4 regions of the Cupriavidus sp. JZ107 genome follow, and region 1 is predicted to be linked to each of the others. Evidence: predicted binding sites of a transcription regulator. Region 1 holds the regulator's gene; each other region holds the start of a gene.
The links. The regulator FNR, encoded in region 1, switches genes on or off when oxygen is low (the NO sensors DNR and NnrR bind a similar motif). The targets are predictions, from matches to a motif close to TTGATNNNNATCAA.
Positions count from the first base shown of each region.

Region 2: the regulator FNR is predicted to act here: its motif matches at 2,744-2,757, upstream of M1D55_RS00485 (OmpW/AlkL family protein).
Region 3: the regulator FNR is predicted to act here: its motif matches at 3,361-3,374, upstream of M1D55_RS20250 (fatty acid desaturase).
Region 4: the regulator FNR is predicted to act here: its motif matches at 2,248-2,261, upstream of clpB (ATP-dependent chaperone ClpB).

Region 1 is NZ_CP096481.1:1,361,998-1,367,421, forward strand. It holds gene ccoO (cytochrome-c oxidase, cbb3-type subunit II) at 1-108, shown strand, start outside; gene M1D55_RS15655 (cbb3-type cytochrome oxidase subunit 3) at 111-320, shown strand; gene ccoP (cytochrome-c oxidase, cbb3-type subunit III) at 325-1,287, shown strand; gene ccoG (cytochrome c oxidase accessory protein CcoG) at 1,340-2,779, shown strand; gene M1D55_RS15670 (FixH family protein) at 2,792-3,040, shown strand; gene M1D55_RS15675 (hypothetical protein) at 3,037-3,306, shown strand; gene fnr (fumarate/nitrate reduction transcriptional regulator Fnr) at 3,368-4,015, opposite strand; gene M1D55_RS15685 (sulfite exporter TauE/SafE family protein) at 4,206-4,979, shown strand.
Region 2 is NZ_CP096480.1:109,517-114,940, reverse strand. It holds gene M1D55_RS00500 (FeoA family protein) at 45-332, shown strand; gene feoB (ferrous iron transporter B) at 356-2,242, shown strand; gene M1D55_RS00490 (DUF6587 family protein) at 2,260-2,592, shown strand; gene M1D55_RS00485 (OmpW/AlkL family protein) at 2,822-3,490, shown strand; gene M1D55_RS00480 (hypothetical protein) at 3,617-4,825, opposite strand.
Region 3 is NZ_CP096481.1:2,337,757-2,343,180, forward strand. It holds gene xdhC (xanthine dehydrogenase accessory protein XdhC) at 1-726, shown strand, start outside; gene M1D55_RS20240 (adenosine deaminase) at 787-1,842, shown strand; gene guaD (guanine deaminase) at 1,913-3,244, shown strand; gene M1D55_RS20250 (fatty acid desaturase) at 3,435-4,556, shown strand; yybP-ykoY riboswitch at 4,625-4,798, shown strand; gene M1D55_RS20255 (TMEM165/GDT1 family protein) at 4,856-5,424, shown strand, end outside.
Region 4 is NZ_CP096481.1:1,995,783-2,001,206, reverse strand. It holds gene M1D55_RS18450 (D-(-)-3-hydroxybutyrate oligomer hydrolase) at 1-1,247, shown strand, start outside; gene M1D55_RS18445 (MaoC/PaaZ C-terminal domain-containing protein) at 1,250-2,227, shown strand; gene clpB (ATP-dependent chaperone ClpB) at 2,406-4,994, shown strand; gene M1D55_RS18435 (addiction module antidote protein) at 5,099-5,424, shown strand, end outside.

The DNA.
Region 1 (5,424 bases):
GCGCCCGACGCGCTGAAGGGAAAGACCGAAGAGGACGCGCTGGTGGCCTATCTGCAGGGCCTCGGCACCAATCGGCGAGCCGTGGGCGCGCCCAGCGCAGGGCAATGACCATGGCGACCTTGACCGCGTTTTCCACGCTGATCTTCCTCGTCGTCTTTATCGGCATCGTCTGCTGGGCGTGGTCCAGCGGCCGGCGCCACGCCAATCGGGAAGCCGCCTGGCTGCCGTTCGCGCTGCCCGACGAGGCCGGCAGCGACAACACCAGCGACAACACCAGCGGCGGCGCCGCGCGTCCGCAGGCCATCGAGCAGGGACATTGATGTCATGAGCGACTTTATTTCGGATTTCTGGGGCTACTACATCGGCGCGATCGCGCTGGGCGGCATCGTCTGGTGCGTCTGGCTGCTGTTTTCGCAGACGCGCGTCGCCAAGGGAGCGGCCGCATCGAACGCCCCCGCGGGCGCCGATCACGGTGCACCGACGCAGGACACCGGCCACGTCTGGGACGGCGATCTGCGCGAGCTGAACAACCCGCTGCCCCGCTGGTGGATGTGGATGTTCCTGCTGAGCTGCGTGTTTGCGCTCGGCTATCTGGTGCTGTATCCGGGCCTCGGCGCGTATCGCGGCATGCTCGGCTTCACCAGCCAGGGCGAGCTGGCGGCGCAGCGGCAGGCCGCGCTGCGCGGCCAGCAGGCGGTGTACGGCAAGTACATGGACTTGAAGATCGAACAGGTGGCCGCCGATCCCGAGGCGCGCGAGATCGGGCAGCGGCTGTTCCTGAACTACTGCGCCCAGTGCCATGGGTCCGATGCGCGCGGCAGCCGCGGCTTTCCCGACCTGACCGACCGCGACTGGCTCCATGGCGGCGATCCGGCCACGATCATGCACAGCATCGCCAAGGGCCGGCATGGCGTGATGCCGTCGTTCGCCGCCGTCATCGACGAGAAGGGCGCCGGCGATGTCGCGCAATACGTGCGATCGCTGGCGGGCCTGGCCTTCAACCCGATCCGCGCGGCACGCGGCGAGCCGTTGTTCAAGTCGACCTGCGTCGCCTGCCACGGTGGCGCCGGCAAGGGTAACCAGGCGCTCGGCGCGCCCAACCTGACCGACAAGGTCTGGCTGCACGGCAGCGCCGAGGCGAATATCGTCAAGGCGATCCTGCAGGGACACGACAACCGGATGCCCGCGCACGAGGACATCCTGACGCCCGAGCGCATCCGCATGCTGACCGCATACGTGTGGGGACTGTCGGCCGACAACGGCACGATGCCGGCCGCGGGGCAATGATGGACATCGCTTGCGGCAACCGGTCTCGCATGCCGACTCGTCCGGAGCAGCCATGAACGCGCCAGGCATCGACTCGGCCGAGGCCTCGCTGTACGAGGTCCGGCGCAAGATCTATCCGCGCGCCGTAAGCGGGGCCTTCGCCAACTGGCGCATCGCCATGGTGCTGGCCACGCAGCTGGTGTTCTACGGCACGCCGTGGCTGCAATGGAACGGCCGCCAGGCGGTGCTGTTCGACCTCGGCGCGCGCAAGTTCTATCTGTTCGGCCTGGTGCTGTGGCCGCAGGACGTGATCTACCTGGCCGTACTGCTGGTGATCTCGGCGCTGTCGCTGTTCCTGTTCACCGCGATCGCCGGACGGCTGTTCTGCGGCTATGCCTGTCCGCAGACGGTCTACACCGAGATCTTCCTGTGGATCGAGCGCAAGGTCGAGGGCGACCGCATCGCGCGCATCCGGCTCGACGGCGAACGCTGGGGCGCGCGCAAGCTGCGGCTGAAGGCGACCAAGCATCTGCTGTGGATCGCGATCGCGCTGTGGACGGGCTTTACCTTCGTCGGCTACTTCTCGCCGATCGACGCGCTGGGCCGTGCGGTGCTGGACCTGTCCACCGGGCCGTGGGAAACGTTCTGGATCGGCTTCTACGCGTTCGCCACCTGGGGCAACGCCGGCTTCATGCGCGAGCAGGTCTGCAAGTACATGTGCCCGTATGCGCGGTTCCAGAGCGTGATGGTCGACAAGGACACCTATGTGGTGACCTACGACACGCAGCGCGGCGAGCCGCGCGGCTCGCGCTCGCGCAAGGCCGACCCGCGCGCGCTGGGCATCGGCGACTGCGTGGACTGCAGCATCTGCGTGCAGGTGTGCCCGACCGGCATCGATATCCGCGACGGGCTGCAGTACGAGTGCATCGGCTGCGGGGCCTGCATCGATGCCTGCAACCAGGTCATGGACAAGATGCGCTATCCGCGCGGACTGATTCGCTACACCTCCGAGAACGCGATGCGGCGCGCGCTGTCCGCGGCCAATGCGCGCCGCCGCGTGGTACGCCCGCGCATCGTGCTGTATGCGGTGCTGTGGCTGGCGCTGGCCGGCGGCTTCGTCTGGTCGGTCGCGGTGCGCACGCCGCTGAAGGTGGACATCATCCGCGACCGGCAGGCGCTGGCGCGCGAAGTGGAAGGGCGCTGGATCGAGAACGTCTACCGGCTGCAGCTGATCAACACCACCGAAGGCGAACTGGACGTGGCCATCGCGGCGGAAAGTCCTGGCCTGCCGGGGCTGTCCGTCGAATACGAGCGCGCTGCCGGCCATCTGGCGCCGACGTCGAACCGGCTGCTGCCGCTGCGGTTGCGCGTGCCGCTGGAGCAGGCCGCGTCGGGCACCCATGTGGTCGACATCGTCGTCAGCGGCTCGCCCGCAGCGCCTGGGGCCGGACCCGGAGCCGAGCGCGCGCAGGTGCGGCAGTCCACCCGCTTTTTCGTTCCCGACCAACCGTAACGAGGCATCGACATGTCCCAATGCAAACCGTGGTGGAAGGAGCCGTGGCCGTGGCTGCTGATCAGTGGCCCGGCGCTGGCGATGATCGGCTGTGCGGTGACGATCTGGGTCGCGCTGCGGCACGCGGACCGGCCGATCGTCGACGGCGTGGTGCGTCAGGGGCTGGTGATTCGGCAGACCGCCGCAACCTCGGCGCCGGCAACACCGGGCGGGCGGGGCGTGGGCGAGGGGCCCAATGCTCGGACGGTGGCACGGCCATGAAGGCGCGCTGGCTAATGTGGGTGCTGTGGCCCGCCTTCGTCGGCGCGGCCGTGGCCTTCGTGCTGGTGTTTTCGCTGATCGATCCGCGCGATCTGCGCGTCTTCGGGCGGCCGCTCGAGCTGTCGCACGGCGCCATCTATACGATCGGCTTCGCGGTCGCGTGGGCGGTGTGCGCGCTGTCCAGCGCGCTGACGCTGTGCATGCTGCCGGCATCGATGCTGGCCCCGATGTCGTCGCCGATGTCGGCGGCCGACGAACTGGAGTAGGGCGATGGCAATGCTGGCAGCGGCTGCCGCGGGCGTCACTGCCGCGACTGCCGCGCGGGGATCAGCAGGCGGTCTTGCCCAGCAGCTGGCGGATGCCGTCCATGTCGACCAGCTTTACGTGGCGCTGACGGATCTGGATCAGGCCGGCCTCGGCGAAGCGCGAGAACAGCCGGCTGACGGTCTCGAGCTTCAGGCCCAGATAGCTGCCGATTTCCTCGCGGCTCATCCGCAGCACGAACTCGGACGGCGAATAGCCGCGTGCCGACAGGCGCTCGGACAGGCTGATCAGGAAGCCCGCCAGCCGCTCCTCCGCGCGCATCGAGCCCAGCGTAATCAGCATCATCTGGTCCTGCGTGATTTCCCGGCTCATCAGCCGCATGAACTGGTGCTGCAGCGAAGGCAGCGAGGCCGACAGCGTCTGGATCTCGTCGTAGCGCACCACGCAGACCTCGGTGTCCTCGAGCGCGGTCGCGTCCGACGCATGCCGCATCTCGGTCAGCCCATCGAAGCCGACCACTTCGCCGGGCAGATGAAAGCCGGTGATCTGCGCGCGGCCGTCTTCCATCGTCACGTGGGTCTTCAGCGTGCCGAAGCGGATCGCATAGACCGCGTCGAGCGGATCGCCGAGGCGATACAGCGGTTCGCCCTTGCGCACGCGCACGCGCTCCTGCACCAGCGTGTCCATCTTCTCGACGTCCTGCGCCGACATGCCGACCGGCAGGCACAGCTGTCCCAGCGAGCAGGTGGAGCAGCGGGTCGATTGGTCGTTCAGGGGAATGGCGTTCAGCAATTGGAATCCGCGCGAAGGGAAGGGACTGCCATCGACGGCGCGATGGGCGCGATGGGCGTGAAGCAAGCGGCCATTCTACCGTGCCCCATGCCGGCGAGGGGAGCCTGACATGGCGATCGGCGTACTGGCCAGCGTGTTTCTGCTGGCGCTGTTGGGCGGCGTCCACTGTGCGGCGATGTGCGGCGGCATCGCGCTGGTGCTCGAGGGCAACGATGCCGGGCAGGCCGCGCCGGTGGCGCTGTACCGCAGCCGCGCGGCGTGGGTGCGCGAACTGCTGGTGCTGCATGCCGGCCGCCTGAGCGCCTACGCCTTGCTCGGCGCATTGCTGGGCGCGGTCGGCGCGGCCGCCTGGAAGGCGCAGTATCTGCCCGTGCAGCGGGCGCTGTTCGCCGCCGGCAGCGCGAGCCTGCTGCTGGCGGGGCTGTGGACGTTGGGTGCCGCGCGGCTGGTTGGAGCGATCCCCGGCGTCGATGCCGTGGCGCGGCGGCTCGCCGCGCGCTGGGCGCGCTGGGGCGCAAGGGCCATCGCGCGCAAGGAAACTGGCGCGGCCCCGCGCGGCGCCCGGCGCCTGTTGCGCCGCTACGTCGCCGGACTGGCCTGGGGGCTGGTGCCCTGCGGCATGGTCTACGCCGCGCTCGCGCTGGCCTTGCTGGCCGGCAGCGCCGCGTCCGGCGCGCTGGTAATGCTGGCCTTCGGCCTCGGTACGCTGCCCAATCTGCTGATGCTGTCGAGCCTGTCGGCCGGCCTGCGCGTGCTGGCGCGCCGGCCGTGGGTCCGCCGCGGCATCGGCGCGGCCGTCGCGCTGTTTGGCGCGGCCGGTCTTGCGCGGGCCGCGATGCTGCCCGAGACGCTGGCCGCGCACGGCTTCTGCCTGACCCTGTGAGGCCGGGCGCCGCCCGCCCGCCAAGGCCGCGGTTGCAGGCCGGCGCGGGAATGCCATACAATCGCGGGAAGCCACGGCGACCGGGCCGCTTTCGCGCAGGTGTCGTGGTCGCCCGGTCGCGCTTGATCCAGGCGTCTGTCAAGGCACTCATGGGTATCCATACCCATCTCCCTCCCCGCACTGTCCGGCTAGAACATCCGATGTCGACATCGGCCAAGAATACCGGCCAGCGGCGTGGCAGCGAGGGGCCCGACAGGCTGCACGCCAGGCCATGACCAAGTTGTCTCGCATTCCGGACGGTCGCGGCTGTCCGGGCGTGTCGGCCGCAACAGGGGAGACGGCGCGACACGCTGGTCCTTCCGCCGACCGATATCGGGAGACGGGCGGACGATCTTCTGCCGGAACGGACCGGCAATCGATGCACCGATGAGAAGCGCGCGGACCC
Region 2 (5,424 bases), on a different replicon from region 1:
AGTACCGGCGCCACGCCGGCAAACCCGCCGCGGGACCAAAGCTCATGCGCTTGTCAGACTTGCCGCGGCGCACCGCGGCCATCGTACTGTCGGTCGACGACAGCACCCCGAACGATCCCATCGCCCGACGCCTGCGCGAGCTCGGCTTCGTGTCCGGCGAGGCCGTGCAGATCATCACCTACGGCCCGTTCGGCAAGGACCCGCTGGTCGCCCAGGTCGGCAGCACGCGCTTCGCGCTGCGCCGCGCCGAAGCCGCCCGCGTGACGGTGCAGCCCGAGGGTGCGCGCACCGGCAAGACGGCCGACGCAGTTAATCAAGCCAGTACCGCGTGAAGCGGACCGATTCGAATTACGCCATGTCCGTCGCTACTTCTCCCGCCACTCCCGCTTCCGCCGCCACCGCGCAGGCGCCGCTGCGCGTCGCGCTGGTCGGCAACCCCAATTGCGGCAAGACCGCGCTGTTCAACCGGCTGACCGGCAGCCGCCAGAAGGTGGCCAACTACGCCGGCGTCACGGTCGAGCGCAAGGAAGGCTATTTCGTCGCGCCGTCGGGCCGGCAGGTGCGCATCCTCGATCTGCCCGGGGCGTACAGCCTGCACGCGACCAGTCTGGACGAAGCCATCACGCGCGACGTCTGCATGGGCAACCGCCCCGGCGAGGCACGGCCCGATCTGCTGGTGTCGGTCGTCGACGCCACCAATCTGCGGTTGCACCTGCGCTTCGTGCTGGAGCTGCGCCGCCTCGGCCTGCCGATGGTGGTGGTGCTCAATATGAGCGACGCGGCCGAACGCCGCGGCATCCGCATCGACCGCGACAAGCTCGCGGCAGCGTTGGGCGTGCCGGTGGTGCAGACGGTTGCCGTGCGGCGCGGCGGCGCCGCCGCGCTGCTGTCGCTGCTCGACGGCGCGCTGCCGTCGGCCCCGCCGCCTCCGCCGGCCCCGGCCGACGATTTCGATACCCATGCCGAGGTCAAGCGGCTGCTCGACGCCGCGGTGGCGATGCCGACCGCGTCGGCCAGCCTCGAAGACCGTATCGACCGTGTGGTGCTGCATCCGGTGTTCGGCCTGGCGATCCTCGCCGTGCTGCTGTTCCTGATGTTCCAGGCGGTGTTCTCGTGGGCCGAGCCGATCATGGAAGGCATCGAGGGCGGCGTGGCCTATGCCGGCGAACTGGTCGGCGGCCTGCTGCCCGATGGCCTGCTGCGCAGCCTGATCGTCGACGGCCTGATCGCCGGCCTGGGCAGCGTGGTGGTGTTCCTGCCGCAGATCCTGATCCTGTTCCTGTTCATCCTGACGCTGGAAGAATCGGGCTATCTGCCGCGCGCGGCGTTCCTGCTCGACCGGCTGATGATGGGCGCCGGGCTGTCGGGCCGGTCGTTCATCCCGCTGCTGTCGAGCTTTGCCTGCGCGATTCCCGGCATCATGGCCACCCGCACGATCCAGGACCCGCGCGACCGGCTGACCACGATCCTGGTCGCACCGCTGATGACCTGCTCGGCGCGGCTGCCGGTCTATGCGCTGCTGATCGGCGCCTTCATTCCGGCGGACACGGTGATGGGCGTGTTCAACCTGCAGGGGCTGGTCCTGTTCGCGCTCTATGTGGCCGGCATCGTCAGCGCGCTGGTGGTCGCCTATGCGCTGAAGTTCTTCCGCCGCGACCGCACCGAGCATCCGCTGCTGATGGAGCTGCCGGCCTACCGCATTCCGAATCCGCGCGATGTGCTGATCGGCTTGTGGGAACGCGCCCGCATCTTCCTGTCGCGCGTCGGCAAGGTGATCCTGACGCTCACCGTGCTGCTGTGGTTCCTGGCGACCTTCCCGTCCCCGCCCGAAGGCGCGACGCTGCCGCCGATCGACTACAGCTTCGCCGGCATGATCGGCCATGCGCTGGAGAAGGTGTTCGCGCCGGTCGGCTTCAACTGGCAGATCTGTATCGCGCTGGTGCCGGGCCTGGCCGCGCGCGAGGTCGCGGTCGGCGCGCTGGCGACCGTCTACGCGCTGTCGGGCAGCGAGGACACCGTGGCCGCGCAGCTCGCGCCGATGATCGCCGCGCAATGGTCGCTGGCCACCGCGCTGGCGCTGCTGGCGTGGTTCGTGTTCGCCCCGCAGTGCATCTCGACGCTGGCCGTGATCCGCCGTGAAACGAACTCGTGGAAGGTGATGGCGGCCTCCACGCTCTATCTGGCGGGCCTGGGCTATCTGGCGGCATTCGTGACCTATCGCGTGGCGCTGCTGTTCAGCTAAGGCATTCGGAAGCCATCATGTCGCTCTATCACGTCGTCGAATCCGTGCTGGTGCCGCTGATCGTGCTGGTCTGCGCGCTGTCGGTGGCGGCGCGCTACATGCCGCGCACGCGCGAGCGCGTCAAGGCGGCGCTGGCGGCAAGCCTCGGCGGCGCGCAAGCACGCGGATGGCGCGCGCGGCTGGTGGCACGGCTGGCGCCGCAGGCGGTGGCATCGGGTTGCGCCACCGGCTGCGACAGCGGCGGCTGCAACAGCTGCGACAGCAATACGTCGAGCAATACGACGAACTCCGCGCCCGCCGCGCAGGAGAAACCGATCCGCATCGTGCGCAAACCGCAGGGCAAGGGCTAGGCGCGATCCTGCCTCAGGCACCGCAGTTCGACGAAGCCGGCTTTGCCGGCTTTTTTCTTGCCCGGAACCCTGTCGTCACCGCGTATGCGGGGACCCAGTGGCTTTCAAAGACGCTGGGTTCCCGCCTGCGCGGGAACGACGGCATGGACCTTTGCTTTAGGTCAAACGGGTCAGAGGCCGGCAACGGCACACTCGGCATGGGGTCTTTCCCAGTCCTGTCGATAACAACATGAGCCCGATGCAATCTCCTCGTACCCGATTGGCAATGGCCGCCGTGGCGGCCGCGATGATGGCCTTTACCCCGCTGCACGCCGGCGCGGCAGATGCCGCCGCCCACCCATCCGGCACCGAACCCGAAGGCAACTGGATGGTCCGCCTGCGCGGCACCTATCTCGACTTTGCACAGAAGTCCGACCCCGTCGGCGGCGCCGGTGCCTCGGACCGGATCGGCGTCAACAACAAGTGGATCCCCGAGCTGGATGTCACCTACTTCTTCACGCCGCACCTCGCCGCGGAACTCGTGCTGACCGTTCCGCAGAAGCAGGACGTCTATCTCGACGACAACCGGATCGGATCGTTCAAGCATCTGCCGCCGACGCTGCTGCTGCAGTATCACTTCCGCCCGCACGCCACGTTGCGGCCTTATGTCGGCGCGGGGCTCAACTTCACGCGGATCTGGGACGCCGATATCGCCGGCAATACGCTGTCGCTGGACCGCTGGAGCATCGCGCCCGCGCTGCAGATCGGCATGGACTACCGGCTGACGCGCAACTGGTTCCTGAATGCGGACATCAAGAAGGTGTGGCTGTCCAGCGATGTGAAGGCGGCCGGCGCCAAGGTGTCGGAGGTCAAGCTCGACCCGTGGCTGTTCAGCGTTGGCCTCGGATACCGGTTCTGAGCGGCGGACTGCGGTCACGCAGAAATGGGTACGCTGCGTATCCGAACACCTCAACGTCGTCCCCGCGCAGGCGGGGACCCAGTGGCTTTGAAAGACGCTGGGGCCGCTTGCACGGGAACGACGTGTTCAGATCGCGCTGCCGTTGATCGTCACCGACAATCGCTGCCCGCTTTGCCTGACGCTGCAGCTCGCGGTCAGCGAGAACTCGCCCGGGGTCAGCGGCGTCACGCCGACCTGGCCCGGATGCGTGGCCGGGGTCACGGCGATATTGCCTGACTGTTGCCAGTCCCATGCCTCGCATTCGACGAAGGTCAGCGCGGTGCCGCGATGCCTGACGGTCGCGGTGACCGGAATCGGCAGCGGCGGCATCGTCGCGATACGCAGCGGCTGCGGGCCGTCGTAGACCAGCGTCCAGGTCGGCTGCTCGGTCACCGTCAGGCCGGCGCTCGGCGTGGCGTCGAGCTGTTTGCTGGTGGCGGTGATTTTCAACAGGCTCTGCAGCGGATCGGCGCCATTGGGACGGCTGGTGTTCAACGTGAAGCCGCGCCCGCTTGCGGTTTGTACGACCGACAGCGACGGCGAGGTGCTTGCGTACGACCATTGGCCGTCGAACTGCGCGGTCGCATCGGTGCCGTCGCTGCGCATCACGCGCGCCGACAGCGTTGCCGGATAGCCGTTCAGGATCGCGATCGCATCGATCGGCGTGCCGTTGCGCAGCAGCTCGAGCGTATAGCCGTAGCTGCCGTTCTTCAGCACGACGACCGCGATCCGGGCGGCCAACGCGGCGCCATTAGGCGCCGTCACGCCGATCGTGACCGTGCCCTCGACCGTGCTGCTGGTCGACGGATTGACGCCGTGCAGCGTCGCGCGCTCGCGATCTGCACTCAGCTGGATGCCGGTAGCCGAACTCGCCCAGGCCCAGTCGTGCACGGCGGCGGACACATCGATGCCGTCGCCATCGAGCAGCGTGGCGCGGATCTGCCGCGTTTCGCCATTGGCCAAGGTCAGTAGCGGATGCGACACCGCGAGGCTGTAGTTGTGGCTGGCCGCGACCGTGATCGTGGCGGTCTGCACCGGCAGCGCGATCGCCTTGCCGTCGGCACCGTTGATGGTCGCGGCGACCTGCACGGTGACGGTACCCGCGGCGATGCCGGTCACGACCGCGGCGCCGGCGACGTTGGCGCTTGGTGTCACCGTGGCGACCGCGGGATCGGACGAGGTCCACGCGTAGCTGCCCTGGGCGGTGACGTCCCTGCCGTTGCTGTCGACGACGACGGCCGCAAGGGTCAGCGTGCGGCCCACGCCGACCTGTCCCGCCGATTGTCCGAGTGTCACGGTATAGCTGACCGTCGTCGGTGATCCGTTGGAGCCTGGACCTGACGAGCTGCCGGAGCCCGAGCCTGAACTCGGATTCGCCCCCGCACCATCGCCGCCCCCGCCTCCACCGCACGCGGCCAATACCATTGCCGTCAGCGCCGCCGCGACCCAGGCGAGCGGCTTCGATCCCGTTCCCGTTCCCGTTCCGATCATGATGTCTCCCCGTTGGCTGGGACAATGTCCCCCTTCAGGCTAGGCGCGACGCAACTGACGCTGTACCGGCCAGGCGGTGGACCACCGCCGCGGTTTGCGTGTGGCAGCACGCGTTCAGGTACGAGGTCGCGCTGGCGATCTCATTCATTTGGCCGAGGCCACCGCGTGACGACGCACGGCGAAAGCACGGATGCACGCTTGACGAGTCGACGCTCGATGCACTACGCTTTGTCGCTGCTACACGCGTTTCCACACCGTCGACTCCCGACACACTCACACCAGCCAGCACGATGTCCGTTGCGCCGACCGTCCACCGCCAAGCCGCCGATGCCCTGTGCATCGCCGCGTCGGCGCGCGTGCGTCGTGCGATCGCCATCGACGGCTTCGGCTCGGTCCCTGCGCTC
Region 3 (5,424 bases), 980 kb from region 1:
GGTCCGGCCGATCTCGAATGGCTGGACGCGGTCGAGGCCGCCTTCGCCGCGCGCCGCACCGTGACGCGGACGGTGCCGGCCAGCGGGCCGGTCCGCCATGCGCTCGACCGCACGCCGCTGCCGACGCTGCCCGCCGTCACGCTGCACGACGACGGCAGCTGGACCGACCTGCTGGCCCCGGACGAGATGCACGTGGTGCTGTTCGGCGCTGGCCATGTCGGCCATGCGCTCGTCAAGGTGCTCGGCACGCTGCCGTGCAGCGTCCACTGGGTCGACGAGCGCGACACGCTGTTCCCGGCCGGCCTGCCCGGCAACGTGGTGGCCGAGGCCACCGACACGGCCGAGGCGGTGGTCGACGAGGCACCGCCCGGCAGCTACTTCCTGGTGATGACGCACAGCCACGCGCTGGACCAGGCGCTGTGCGAACGGATCCTGCGGCGCACCGACTTCGCGTACTTCGGGTTGATCGGCTCGAAGACCAAGCGCGCCCGCTTCGAACACCGGATGGTCGAACATGGCATCGACCCGGCTGCCTTTGTACGGATGACCTGCCCGATCGGCGTCGCGGGCATCACCGACAAGGCTCCGGCTATGATTGCAGTTGCCATCGTCGCCCAGCTGCTGCAAGTGCGCGATCAGCGCCTGGCCGCGCTGCGCGCCGACGCACCGGCAGCGCAGCGGGACGGCGGGCAACCGGGCGGCAGCGAAAGCCCCGCCCACCGGTAACCGCGCCGGCCGTCTGTTCGAACACGGACAGCATGCCGGCATCGAAAAAAAGGATTCCCCATGACGCTCGACGCCGCGCTCGCGGACCGCATCCGCCGCACTCCCAAGGCCGAACTGCATGTGCACATCGAAGGGACGCTCGAGCCCGAGCTGATCTTCCGGCTCGCGCAGCGCAACCAGGTCAAGCTGCCTTACCCCAGCGTCGAGGCGCTGCGCGCCGCCTATGCGTTCACCGACCTGCAGTCGTTCCTCGACATCTACTATGCCGGCGCCAGCGTGCTGCTGACCGAGGAAGACTTCTTCGACATGACGATGGCGTACGTCGAGCGCGCGGTCGCCGACAACGTGCGCCACGCGGAAATCTTCTTTGATCCGCAGACGCATACCGCGCGCGGCGTCGACATCGAGGTCGTGATCGACGGCATCGCCGACGCGCTGGCCCAGGCTCGTACGCAGTACGACTTCTCCAGCAGCATGATCCTCTGCTTCCTGCGGCACCTGTCGGAGGAAGACGCGTTCGCCACGCTCGAAGCGGCGCTGCCCTACCGCGACCGCTTCATCGGCGTTGGCCTCGATTCGTCGGAACGCGGCAATCCGCCGGAGAAGTTCGCGCGGGTATTCGCCCGCGCGAAAGAGCTGGGCCTGCATCGCGTCGCCCATGCCGGCGAGGAAGGCCCGGCCGACTATGTCCGCGACGCGCTCGACATCCTGCAGGTCGAGCGGATCGACCACGGCGTGCGTGCGATCGACGACCCCGCGCTGGTCGAGCGTCTCGCGCGCGAACGCATCGCGCTGACGGTCTGCCCGCTGTCGAACCAGAAGCTCAAGGTCTATCCGGACCTGCGCGACCACTCGCTGAAGACGCTGCTGGACGCCGGCGTCGCGGTGACGATCCATTCGGACGACCCGGCCTATTTCGGCGGCTACATGAACGCGAACTGGGAAGCGACCTTCGACGCGCTGCCGCTCGACGCCGCCGACGCGCACCGGCTCGCCCGCAACAGCTTCGAGGCGAGCTTCCTGCGGCCGGCCCTGAAGGCCGAATACCTGACCGAAGTGGACCGCTTCTGGCAATCGGCCAGTCCCCCGGAGCCGGCGCGCGCGGCAACGGCTTGATGCCGTTGCGGCGCTGACCGGCGCAACATCGGCCGGCGCCCCGGCGCCGGCCTTTCCCCACCCCACGACCATGAACCAGACCACCAGCTCCCCTTCCCCGAACGGTACCCTGCGCGCCATCCGCGGCCGCGTGCTGCATTTCCTGCGCGATCCGCAATTCCATGATGACGCGTATCAGTATTGGGAAGACGGTGTGCTGCTGGTCGCGGACGGCCGCATCGTGGCCGCTGGCCCCTACGCCGAGCTGGCACCGTCGATCGCGCCGGGCACCGAGGTGATCGACCATCGCGGCAAGCTGATCGTGCCGGGCTTTATCGATACGCACGTGCACTACCCGCAGACCGACATGATCGCGTCGCCGTCGCCGGGCCTGCTGCACTGGCTTGACACCTATACCTTCCCCGAGGAGCGCCGCTTCGCCGAGCCCGAGTACGCGGCCGGCGTGGCCAGCTTCTTCGCCGACGAGCTGCTGCGCAACGGCACCACCAGCGCGCTGGTCTGGAGCACCGTGCATGCGGCCTCGGCCGACGCGCTGTTCGCCGAGAGCCATCGCCGCAATCTGCGGCTGGCGACCGGCAAGGTGCTGATGGACCGCCACTGTCCTGACTTCCTGCGCGACACCGCCGAGTCCGGCGCGCGCGAATCGGCCGACCTGCTGTCGCGCTGGCACGGCAAGGGCCGCCTGTCGTACGCGATCACGCCGCGCTTCGCGCCGACCTCGACCGAGGCGCAGCTGGCCGCCTGCGGCGAGCTGGCGCGCGCCTACCCCGATGCGCTGATCCAGACCCACGTGGCCGAGAACCGCGACGAGGTCAAATGGGTCGCCGAGCTGTTCCCGCAGGCGCGCAGCTATCTGGACGTCTACGACCAATACGGCCTGCTGCGTCCGGGCGCCTTCTACGGCCATGCGATCCACCTGGACCACGACGATCGCCGCCGGCTGGCCGACACCGGCGCGGCGGTCGCCCACTGCCCGACCTCGAACCTGTTCCTCGGCAGCGGCCTCTACGACTTCCACCAGTCGGACGCGCATCGGCTCAATCTGACGCTGGCCACCGACGTCGGCGGCGGCACCTCGTTCTCGATGCTGCGCACGATGAACGCCGCGCACAAGGTCGCGCGGATGGGCGGCTACCACCTGACCGCGCTGCGGATGTTCTACCTGGCCACGCGCGCGCCGGCCGACGCGCTCGGCTGGGGCGACCGCGTCGGCAGCTTCGCGCCGGGCAACGAGGCCGACTTCATCGTGCTGGACCCGGAGGCCACGCCGCTGCTGGCCCGCCGCAGCGCGCGCTCGGAAACGCTCGAGGAGCAGCTGTTCGCGTTCGCAATGCTGGGTGACGATCGGGTGATCGACAGCGTCTACGTGATGGGCGAGCGGGCGGAAACCGCTGCGGCATAGCGCGTACGGCAGCCATTCTGAAGACACTGGGTCCCCGCCTTCGCGGGGACGACGCGGGTTCCCACATGCACCTGTCGTCCCCGCGCATGCGGGGACCCAGCGGCTTTCGCCTTGGCTTGACCCCGATCAAGGCCGTCGCCATCGATCTGCATTACGCTGGCCCGCGCCATTCGACAATGCCGATCCCGATATGACCACACCCGTTGCACCCGCCGATGCCGTTCCATCCGGCGTTCCACCCGAACCGCTGTCGCCCCACGCTCCGCTGCCGCCCCGCAAGATCATCCGCAGCTGGCTGATTCCGCTGTCCGAACGCAGCACGCCGCGCGCACTGCTGCTGTTCGCGCTGGACGCGTCGCTGTTTGTCGCGGCCCTCGCCGCGCTCGTGATGGCATCGCACTGGCTCGCCAAGCTAGCGCTCGGCGTGCTGGCCGGCATGCTGATCGCGCGCCTGTTCATCCTCGGGCACGATGCCTGCCACCAGAGCCTGACGCCGCGCCGCGGCCTGAACAAATGGCTGGGCCGGATCGCCTTCCTGCCGTCACTGACCCCGTACAGCCTGTGGGAGGTCGGCCACAACGTCGTCCATCACGGCTACACCAACTTGAAGGGCTTCGATTTCGTCTGGGCCCCGTATTCGATGCAGGAGTACGCGGCGCTGCCCTGGTGGCGGCGCGCGCTGGAGCGGCTGTATCGCAACGGCCTGGGCGCCGGGCTGTATTACCTGATCGAGATCTGGTGGCTGAAGCTGTTCTTCCCCAGCCGGCGGCAGATGGCGACACGCCGCCGGATCTTCCTCGCCGACTGCCTGCTGGTAGCCGCCTTCGCGGCGCTGTGGATCGGCACGCTGGTCTGGCTGGCCATGGCGACGCAGCAGTCGGTCGCGCTGCTGCTGGCCGCCGGTTTCGCCGTGCCCTTCCTGGTCTGGAACGCGACGGTGGGCTTCGTGCTGTATGTCCACCATACCCATGAAAGCGTGGCCTGGTACCACAGCAAGGCGATGTGGGCGCGCGCGCAGCCCTTCGTGTCGACCACGGTCCATCTGCGCTTTCGCCATGGCGTCGGCACGCTGCTTCACCACATCATGGAACACACCGCCCACCACGTCGACATGAGCGTGCCCCTGTACCGGCTCAAGCGCGCGCAGGCGCTGCTGGAGCAGGCGCTGCCCGGCCGCATCGTGGTGCAGAACTTCTCGTGGCGCTGGTATTTCGATACCGCGCGCCGCTGCAAGCTGTACGACTTCCACGCGCTGTGCTGGACCGATTTCCGCGGCCGCCGCACCACCACGCCGTCGCCGGTGCCGGCGTAGCGAGCGCGGTCCGACGTAGCGGAGATCGGCGCCGGTATGGACGACCGCCTTGCAGACTGGCTATAATCGCGCTTCCCATTGGGGAGTAGCCGCCCTGCCGCGCGACACCGCGTTGTGCGACAGGGGCGTACGTCAACAGACTTGACCGCTTGCGGTTATGGCGTGCGCAGCTCCGGAACGGTGCAATGCCTGTTCCAGGGCCTGGCGAGACCGATGACGTCGTTTTTCGGCTGGGCCGGGGAAAACGCACGTCATTGGCATCTCGCGATGCGTCCGGCCCGCTGCTCCGAAAACAACGAATGGAATCCCTGCTCGTCTCGACCGGTATCGTCGCCCTCGCGGAAATGGGCGACAAGACCCAACTGCTGTCGCTGATTCTCGCTGCGCGCTACCGCAAGCCCATCCCCATCATCCTCGGCATCCTGATCGCGACACTGGTCAATCATGGCCTGGCGGGCGCCCTCGGCGGCTGGATCACGCAAATGGTCGGCCCGGCGCTGCTGCGCTGGATCCTCGGCCTCGGCTTCATCGCGATGGGCGCATGGATGCTGATCCCCGACAAGCTCGACGAGACCGAAAAGCCCAAGGCGGTCAAGGGCGCGTTCGGCGTACTGTGCGCGACCGTGGTGGTGTTCTTCTTCGCCGAGATGGGCGACAAGACCCAGATCGCCACGGTCGCTCTCGCCGCCCGCTTCAGCACCGATATCCTCGCGGTGGTCGCCGGCACCACGATCGGCATGATGCTGGCCAACGTGCCGGCGGTGCTGCTGGGCGAACGCTTCGCGCACCGGCTGCCGATCAAGCTGGTCCACCGCATCGCCGCGGCGGTGTTCGTCGTGTTGGGGGTGGTGGCGCTGATGGATATCGG
Region 4 (5,424 bases), 630 kb from region 1:
GCCGCACCATCGACAAGGACAAGCTGCTGGTGATCGCCTCGAGCCTGTCCAATGGCGGCGGCGCCGCGGTCGCCGCGGCGGAGGCCGACGTGCAGGGCCTGATCGACGGCGTCGCGGTCAGCGAGCCGAACCTGAACATGCCGCAGGACGCCGGCATCACCGTGCGGCGCGGCGGCACGCCGGTGGCCGTCAATGGCCGCACGCTGTACGACTACACGACGATGGCCAACCTGCTGCAGCTGTGCGCGGCGCAGGACCCGGCCAACGCGCAGGCGCCCGCGGTCGGTTTCTACGCGACGCTGGGCACCATTCCGGCCAACCGCTGCGCCGCGCTGGCCAGCGCCGGCATCGTCAAGGGCGCTACGCTGGCCGAGCAGGCCGCCAGCGCCCAGCAGGCGCTGCGCGACTACGGCTGGGAGCCGGAGTCCGCGGTGCTGCACGCCTCGCTGGGCTTCTTTGAGGTCTCCAGCGCGGTGGCGGTGACCTATGCCAATGCGCTGTCGCGCGCCAGCGTGACGGACCGGCTGTGCGGCTACAGCTTCAGCGGCATCAACGCGGCGTTCGAACCGGCGCCGGTGACGCAGGCGCAGATGGCCAACATGTTCGCGACCGGCAACGGCGTGCCGCCGTCGTCGGGCGTGCAGCTGATCAACGACCTGGATCCGCGCGGACCGCGCCGGGATCTGCTGTCGCGCTCGCCGGGCTCGCCGGTCGACGACGCCAACACCGCGGGCGCGCGCTGCCTGCGCGATCTGGTGACCGGCATTTCGCCGCAGGCCCTCGCGCTGCAGGTCGGCCAGCGGCTGACGCTGCGCAACGGCAATCTGCGCGGCAAGCCGGCGCTGATCGTGCACGGCCGCGACGATGCGCTGCTGCCGGTCAACCACACCTCGCGCCCGTACCTGGGGCTGAACCGGCAGCGCGAGGGCGCGGCGAGCCGGCTGTCGTATGTCGAGGTGACCAACGCCCAGCACTTCGACGCGTTCAATGCGCTGGTGCCCGGTTATGGCAACCGCTACGTGCCGCTGCATCTGTACCTGAACCGCGCGCTCGACGCGATGTACGACCATCTGCGCAACGGCACGCCGCTGCCGCCGTCGCAGGTGGTGCGCACGGTGCCGCGCGGTGGTACGCCGAACTCGCCGGCGCCGGCGATCCAGCCGTCCAACGTTCCCGGCTTTGCCGCCAACCCCGCCGCCGGCGACCGCATCGAGGTCACCGGCGGCATCGTCGAGGTCCCGCAGTGACGATGGCCATCCCGCAGCCTTCCCAGCCTTCCGGGCCCGCCGTACCGTCCGCGCCGCGCGTGCTGACGCAGCAGGACTTCGATCGTTTCGCGCGGCTGTCGCGCGACGACAATCCGATCCACTGCGATCCGGCGTTCGCGCGCGGCACCCATTTCGGTGCCACCGTCGCGCACGGCATGCTGCTGTTCTCGCTGCTGTGCGCGCAGATGCAGAGAGGGAGAGCCGGTCCGGTGCTGCCGCTGGCGCAGACGCTGATGTTTCCGCAGCCGACCTATGTCGGCGACGGCGTGGTGGCCGAACTGGCCCCGGGGGAGGGGGCGGCGGGCCGCGTCGCGCTGCGCACCGCGATCCGTTGCGTGCAGCGCGGCGGCCGTGCGCTGCCGCACGCGCAGGCGCCGGTCACCGCGAGCGGCGACGCCGAGCTGCTGCTCGAACCCGATGCGGCCGCGCTGGCCGGGCCGCTCGTGTCCGGTGCAGGCGGCGCGGATGCGGCGGTCTCCGGCGATGCGGCGCTGTACCAGCTCAGGCCCGGGCAGCAGGCCGACGCGGTGCGCGCCTTCGAGAGGGCGGATCTCGACGAGTACGTGGCGCTGAGCGGGGACGCCAATCCGCTGTATGCCGACGCGGCGCTGGCCAGGCGCCGCGGCTTCGACGGCGCCGTGGTGCCGCTGCCGCTGCTGGCCGGCATGTTCTCCGACCTGCTCGGCACGCGGCTGCCGGGGCGCGGCACCGGCTGGATGAAGCAGTCGCTGCGGTTGCGCGCGGCCGCCCGGCTGGGCGAGCCGCTGCGGGCCTCGGTGAGGATCGTGCGGCTGCGCGCCGACAAGGAGCTGGTCAACCTGGCTACCGACATCGCGGGCGAGGATGGCAGGGTGGTGCTGCAGGGCGAGGCGCTGGTGCTGGTCCGCAACCTGGAGCGCAAGCTTGCCGGCGATGCCGGCGGCCTCGCGCAGGGCCGCCAGACCGCGGTTCCTTCCTGATCCGTCCAATGGCGCGCTGCTTGCGCCACATCAAATACGCATCGTTTCGTCTTGAAATGTCACGGCAAAGCCCTATCTTCGGCAGTGACATCCGGTGTCCTGCCGGCCGACGACGCGATGCGCAATGACTGCGCCGCTGGGGCCGCCTCGGGACACGTATCCCAGTGAGGATTTCCCTATGCGTCTTGACAAACTGACTACCCGATTCCAGGAAGCGCTGGCCGATGCCCAGACCCTGGCGATCGGCAACGACAACCAATACATCGAACCGCAGCACCTGCTGCGCGCGCTGCTGGCGCAGAACGACGGCTCGGCGCGCGCGCTGCTCTCGCGCGCCGGCGTCAACATCAACGGCCTGGCCAGCGCGCTGGACGCCGCCATCAAGCGGCTGCCGCAGGTGCAGGGCACCAGCGAGGTCCAGCTCGGCCGCGAGCTGGCGGCGCTGTTCAACGCCACCGAGAAGGAGGCGATCAAGCGCGGCGACCAGTTCGTCGCCAGCGAGCTGTTCCTGCTCGCGGTCGCCGACGACAAGGGCGAGACCGGCCGCATCGCGCGCGAGCATGGCATGAGCCGCAAGTCGCTGGAGGCGGCGATCGACGCGGTACGCGGCGGCGAGTCGGTCAACAGCGCCGATGCCGAGGCCCAGCGCGAGGCGCTGAAGAAGTACACGATCGACCTGACCGAGCGCGCCCGCCTGGGCAAGCTCGATCCGGTGATCGGCCGCGACGACGAGATCCGCCGCGCGATCCAGATCCTGCAGCGCCGCACCAAGAACAACCCGGTGCTGATCGGCGAGCCTGGCGTCGGCAAGACCGCGATTGTCGAGGGCCTGGCGCAGCGCATCGTCAACGGCGAAGTCCCCGAAACGCTGAAGAACAAGCGCGTGCTGGTGCTCGACATGGCGGGCCTGCTGGCCGGCGCCAAGTATCGCGGCGAGTTCGAGGAACGGCTCAAGGCCGTGCTGTCGGACATCGCCAAGGACGAGGGTCAGACCATCGTCTTCATCGACGAGATCCACACGATGGTCGGCGCCGGCAAGGCCGAGGGCGCGATCGACGCCGGCAACATGCTCAAGCCCGCGCTGGCGCGCGGCGAGCTGCACTGCATCGGCGCCACCACGCTGGACGAGTACCGCAAGTACATCGAGAAGGATGCCGCGCTCGAGCGCCGCTTCCAGAAGGTGCTGGTCGACGAGCCGTCGGTCGAGGCGACCATCGCGATCCTGCGCGGCCTGCAGGAAAAGTACGAGCTGCACCACGGTGTCGAGATCACCGACCCGGCCATCGTCGCCGCGGCCGAGCTGTCGCACCGCTATATCACCGACCGTTTCCTGCCGGACAAGGCGATCGACCTGATCGACGAGGCGGCCGCGCGCATCAAGATGGAAATCGACTCCAAGCCGGAGGAGATGGACAAGCTCGAGCGCCGCACGATCCAGCTGAAGATCGAGCGCGAGGCGGTCAAGAAGGAAACCGACGAGGCCTCGCGCAAGCGGCTCGAACTGATCGAGCAGGAGATCGAGCGGCTCGAGAAGGAGTACGCCGACCTCGACGAGATCTGGAAGGCCGAGAAGGGTGCGGCCCAGGGCGCCGCCGCGCTGAAGGAGGAGATCGACAAGATCCGCCTCGAGATCGCGCGGCTGCAGCGCGAGGGCAAGCTCGACAAGGTCGCCGAGCTGCAGTACGGCAAGCTGCCGGAGCTCGAAGGCAAGCTCAAGGCCGCTACCGCGGCCGAGGCCAGCGAGCAGAAGCAGCCGAACCGGCTGCTGCGCACGCAGGTCGGCGCCGAGGAGATCGCCGAGGTGGTCAGCCGCGCAACCGGCATTCCGGTGGCCAAGATGATGCAGGGCGAGCGCGAGAAGCTGATCGCGATGGAGGACTATCTGCACAAGCGGGTGGTCGGCCAGGACGAGGCCGTGCGGCTGGTGTCCGACGCGATCCGCCGTTCGCGCGCGGGCCTGGCCGACGAGAACAAGCCGTATGGCTCGTTCCTGTTCCTCGGTCCGACCGGCGTCGGCAAGACCGAGCTGTGCAAGGCGCTGGCCGAGTTCCTGTTCGATTCGCAGGAGCACCTGATCCGCATCGACATGAGCGAATTCATGGAGAAGCACAGCGTGTCGCGGCTGATCGGCGCGCCGCCGGGCTATGTCGGCTACGAGGAGGGCGGTTACCTGACCGAGGCGGTACGGCGCAAGCCGTACAGCGTGGTGCTGCTCGACGAAGTCGAGAAGGCCCACCCGGATGTGTTCAACGTGCTGCTGCAGGTGCTCGACGATGGCCGGCTGACCGATGGCCAGGGCCGCACCGTGGACTTCAAGAACACGGTGATCGTGATGACCTCGAACCTGGGCTCGCAGATCATCCAGCAGATGAGCGGCGAACCGCACGAGGCCGTCAAGGGCGCCGTGTGGCAGGAGGTCAAGACGCAGTTCCGGCCCGAGTTCCTGAACCGCATCGACGAAGTGGTGGTGTTCCACGCGCTCGACCAGAAGCACATCGAGTCGATCGCGAAGATCCAGCTGCAGCGGCTGCAGGCGCGTCTTGCCCGCATGGACATGGCGCTGGAGGTCAGCGACGCGGCGCTCGAGCGCATCGCCAGCGCGGGCTACGATCCGGTGTTCGGCGCCCGCCCGCTGAAGCGCGCGATCCAGCAGCAGATCGAAAACCCGGTCGCGCGGCTGATCCTGGAGGGCAAGTTCGCCGCCAAGGATGTCGTGCCGGTGGACTACCGGGATGGGGAGTTCACGTTTGGGCGGGTGGTGCATTGACCCGCAGGGCGACAGTCGTTTCGGCGAATGCCGCCACATGAAGACGCCGGGCCTTGGCCCGGCGTTTTTCGTTGCGCCTTGCTCGCCTGCATCTGGAGTAGGAAATGACCGCAAAACCCCGAATCTTTGATGTTGCCGATCACCTCAAGACGGATCGCCAGATGGCGCTGTATCTGGAGGCCTGTCTCGAGGAGCAGGATCCCGAGCTGGTGATCGCGGCGCTGGGTGACATCGTTCGTGCGAAGGGCCTTCACGATGTGGCAGTACGCGCCGGTCTGTCCGTCGACGCGCTCGGCAAGGTTCTGAATACGAAGTCGGCCGCTGACTTTGCGACTGTCTTGAGGATTGTCGCGGCGCTTGGCTTGCGTCTGCATGCGATTCCGGCCACTGTTCATGGCAAGACGGGAGCCGCCGCCCTCGCGCAATGGTC